2 regions of the Candidatus Enterococcus clewellii genome follow, and region 1 is predicted to be linked to the other one. Evidence: riboswitches for the same ligand, from Rfam matches in the RefSeq annotation. Region 1 holds a riboswitch; the other holds the start of a gene.

What was found. A riboswitch is a leader RNA that binds a small molecule or an ion and turns the genes downstream of it on or off. The one in region 1 is predicted to bind fluoride.
Region 2: it holds a riboswitch for fluoride, as region 1 does, so the genes downstream of both, A5888_RS04905 (voltage-gated chloride channel family protein) here and A5888_RS01300 (cation:proton antiporter) in region 1, are expected to answer to the same signal.

Annotation. Positions count from the first base shown of each region.
Region 1 covers NZ_CP147247.1:264,612-267,022, reverse strand. The annotation lists gene A5888_RS01300 (cation:proton antiporter) at 1-1,091, opposite strand, end outside; fluoride riboswitch at 1,254-1,332, opposite strand; gene A5888_RS01295 (DNA-3-methyladenine glycosylase I) at 1,551-2,117, opposite strand; gene A5888_RS01290 (helix-turn-helix domain-containing protein) at 2,183-2,411, opposite strand, start outside.
Region 2 covers NZ_CP147247.1:1,044,263-1,046,673, forward strand. The annotation lists gene A5888_RS04905 (voltage-gated chloride channel family protein) at 1-846, opposite strand, end outside; fluoride riboswitch at 907-977, opposite strand; gene A5888_RS04910 (phosphodiester glycosidase family protein) at 1,096-2,411, opposite strand, start outside.

The sequences.
Region 1 (2,411 bases):
GTAAGAATCATTTCACCGTTATTAATGCCTAAAGCTAACGGAATCCCGCCTATCGCTGCTTGAACCGTCGCTTTAGGAAGATAGCTGATCATGCAAAACAACTTTTCTCTACCGGTAAGTGTTGTCCCTGCCAAAGCTAAGAGAACGCCAAGCATCCTCACTAACGAAACAAACAGAACCAATAGGAAAGGCTGCCACCCTGCAGAATACGCAAAGGATAAATTCACACTTGCTCCAACTAACACAAACAAAAAGATTTCCGCAGCCAGCCACAGCTTATTGAACTTGACAGACAACCTTTTGGCAACAGGTTGTCTGAATCTGTACAGCATCAGACTTAAGCTCATTACGCTCAGCATGCCAGAAAAAGCAAATGAACCTTCCAACCTATCCTCCATCCCCATCAAAAGAAAGGATAGACTCAAAATAACCAAGACCTTTATTGAATCTCTCATAGAATAACGAGCGAAAAACTGTGCCAACAACCACCCAACTGCAGCACCAAGTAACAGACCGGAAAGAATAGCCATTGGAATTTGTAATAAGGTTGAGGCTGTAAATTCTGCGCCCTGATTGATCCCCAAAAATGCAGTAAAAAGAACCAATACGAAAACATCATCCACGGATGCTCCTGCCAAAATGATTTGTGGAATATGCTTTTTCCGTCCATATCCCTCTTGAATAAGCCGTAACATTCTCGGCACAACTACAGCTGGAGAAACAGCAGCAATCACACTGCCAAGCAGCAAAGCTTCCGAAATTGAAAATCCAAACAACAATGGCGCAAAAATAACTGTTGCACCAATCTCAACAAGCGCCGGAACAAAGCACATCAATAGGGCTGGACGTCCAACCTTTTTTAGTTCACCAAGATCCAGCGACAGCCCAGCTCGTGTTAAAATCACGATCAAGGCCAACTCTCTTAAATCTGCTGAAAGTGCCAAAAAGTGTGATGAAAGAAGATTCAAGACAGATGGCCCTAAAAGAATCCCCGTCAAAAGAAAGCCTACCAGAGAAGGCAGATTCAACCTTTGCATCAACTGACCAAAAAATAACCCTAAAAGAATAACGATAGTAACACTGATTAACATAAAATACCTCCAATAAAATATAGATGAGTCGCTCTACTCACAAGCAATATAGGAAACTGATAGAGAGGTGCCTTTTGCCTCTATATTCCGTTTATCTTATTGCTGACTGAGCAAACTCGTGAAGCTAGACAATAAAAAAATGACTTCTACACACCAAATAAAATGGTGGTAGAAGTCATCAGCAAAATAATTGCGGTTTTGACATACACTGTCTAGGGAGAACTTCATTCCCTATTGCTCTTCTATTATTACCAAAAGAATAAAAAAAGTCAACCTTCTTTTTTGCTTGATAAGTTGTCATCTTATCCATTCTTCTTCGACAAAAAGGATAAGATAAACATGCATGGCAGTTCCTGCTATACTCTGCATTTAAGTGTACAAAAAACTTGGCTGAGGCTTGTAATTCAACTCCTACACCGGAACAAATGATGGATCAAAAGCAATCTCTAACACTTCTACCTATTTCTTTGCTAGTTCTTTATATCGAAAGCATTCTATTTCATGATCATTGATAATACCTACTGCTTGTAAAAAGGCATAAATAATTGTACTGCCAATGAACTTGAACCCACGTTTTTTCAGCTCTTTACTAATACGATCGGAAAGCTCACTCGTTGGGATCATTGCTTCGTTTTTGTGTCTATGGGTATGAATTGTCCGATGATCCGTAAACTGCCAGAGATAATCCGAAAAGCTACCGAACTCTGCTTGAATCTTTTTTACTGCCTGTGCGTTATGAATAGCTGCTTCGATTTTTCGTCTGTTGCGTATGATCCCCTTGTTTTGTAACAGCTCTTGGATTTTCTCTTCTTTATAGTTAGCCACCGTTTCAATCTCAAACTGATCGAATGCTTGATCAAACGCCGACGTTTTATTCAAAATCGTTTGCCAGCTAAGTCCGGCTTGATTGATATCCAAAATCAGCTTTCGAAAAAGCAAGCGGTCTTCATAAATTGGTACACCCCAAATCTCATCGTGATAGTGCTCCATATTCGCACTTGTTTTTGCCCATTCACATTTATCCATCAGTACTCCTCCTACATCAAATAGAACCTTTTTCCCCTTTTAACCATCTATTACTACGCCGGTTTTTAAACAAATGCCATGTATTCTTTCGGATTTTCCTTATGTTGCAAAATGACTTCCAATAAATATTCTGTATGCTTCACACATGAAGGCTGCTTCAAGATACGAAAAATAGAAATCGCTTGTTGACACATTTCCATTCCCTTCTCCTTTGATTCTGTGATAATTTGATACCAGCCTTTAAAAAAAAGCAGATAGATGCTATTCGTTGAATCCTCCGTGTCATACAAGGTT
Region 2 (2,411 bases), 780 kb from region 1:
TAAACTCAGTCCCAAATAGCGTTGTGTGCCTAAAAACAAAGCAGCAGCAACGACTATCGCACCACCAAATATATTTCGTAAAACCGGATTTGCTATCCAGTTACTATAGGTTTTCTTTAGAAAAACAATAGATCGACTAAAAACCCAGCCAATCAAACCAAAACAGATACCGGCTAAGACTATTTTTAAAAAGACCTGAACAGACCACTCAGGTACAGCCCCCATCGCGTAATGCGTGTGGCTCACTCCATACATTTCCGTAACAATATTCGCAAAAAAAGCGGAAAAAAAACTGGGGAAAATTGCTTCTGAGCGAAGCTTTCCTAAAGCAAGTACTTCCAGTCCGAAGATCGTTCCTGCCAATGGAGTGCCGAATACCGAGCTAAAGCCGGCACTAATACCGGAAATAAGGATGATCTCACGTTCATAACCAGATAAACGGAAACCTCTTCCGACAGAATCAGCAACAGCTCCACCCATTTGAACAGCAGTACCTTCACGACCTACAGAACCGCCAAACAAATGCGTTGTGATTGTTCCGAATAACGTCAATGGAATCAAGCGTAAGGGGATTGTTTCGTCTCCACCGTTCGCCTGACGAATAACTAAATTGTTTCCGCCAGCAGCATTTTTCCCATAGTGGGTGTACAGATACGCAAAAATTCCTCCACTAACCGGCAACAAGAATAACAGCCAGCGATGTGATTCACGATAAGCAGAAACCCATGCTAAGCTATTTAAAAAGAAGGCTGATAACGACCCCATAATCCCTCCGATTATCAATGCGATAATCATCCATTTCCCCATATAGATTCCTGTCAGAAGTAGTTTATTTTTTCTATCCATACTCTTTCTCTCCCCTTTTAAGCAAAATGAAAACGCCTACCAAACGAGAGGTTCTTCCCTTGTTTGGTAGGCGTCATCAATTTATTCCTCAAAATAAATATTTATCGGCGAACACCATCGCCCTCATAGACTATTTAACTGAATCTAATTTAGCATAAAGCCAATGATTAGACAATCGATATACCTCAAAATTTCTTCTAGAAAAAAACTGAACTTATTCTTTAGTCCATCAACTTTTTCAAAAAACAATTATACAGCGAACCACTCGGACCATTCACCCAAAATTTTAACACGCTTTTTCACTCCGTCTTCTGCTCTAAGAGAGTATGCAACCTGTATTGCACTTCGGGTATTCAACTCACGATGAGTAATCGCCCAATGGTTCCCGTTCTTTGGAGAATTTAAGGTTTCCATATTTGCCCAATACTCTCCATTTCCACTGATTTCATCCAAATCATGTATAACAATTGATTGTGTATAGTTTTTCGCCAAAGTTCCTTCGCTAAGCGAAATTCTATTGTCACGAATCGTCAAAATTCGCTTATTATTTGCGTAATCCTGAAAAGCAAAGGTGATACCATTATCCGTATTTTTTAAGGCAAACATTCGGGCAAACAGCTTATCATCCAATTGAAACCCTAATCCAAGATACCTCATATTTCCACTAGCCAGAGTTTTCGTATTCAAATTGAAATCTACTGTATAATCAATTGTCACACCATTTTCTACTTTCGCAGAAAGGTCAGTTAAATCTTTTGTAACTAGCCCTAGATCATGCCCTAAATTCGCTATTTGTGCATCACATGGCGTATCTACCGAAGAAGGCACATAGAGAAAATCAGCAACCTGTCTTTCTTGAGTGCCATGTCCATCAACAGGGCGATTAATCAGTCGGTTTCGAACAACCGTTTGTGCTGAACCGCCACCATCAAGCATGTATAAAAACTGAATTTTCCTTTCTTTTATCAGCATTTCAGCAACACTCACTGCATTCATGCCTGGCTGTTCTTTCATTCTCCCATTGCATGTAAAAAATCCTATTCGACCATTTTCATATTGATAAATCAGTTGCAATGGATTTATTACCTCTGGAGCTGTTACAATCGCATAATCATCCAGTATCTTTTTGTCAACCAGCTTTCCATCCAACACAAGAGGGCAAAACCCTATCAGCGATTCAGTCAAACCAAAATCTAACAATTCTTTCGCCGTTTTCTGTGGCTCATGGGCTGATAAATTTCCATTCCCATCAATGCCTAAATACCAACGATTCAAATTATTGGGTAATTTATCAAATACTACCTCTCCTTCATGAATATTTATCCCTCTTGGTTGTAATAACCCTGTTGAAGTAATTTGTGCTGTCGATGCGTTGGTAACTAAACTCGTTGCATTTCTTCCAGCAAACCCTCGAGCAGTTTCTCCACTGTTCATCCCAGGTTTATCATAAGCAAACCCCCGTTGCAATCTTTCATCCGTTTCAACTAAAAAATATTTTGTTCCGTTTTCAGCTTCAAACATTTGTACATCAATATTCTTAAATGGTTTTTCGTTACTACTACTCA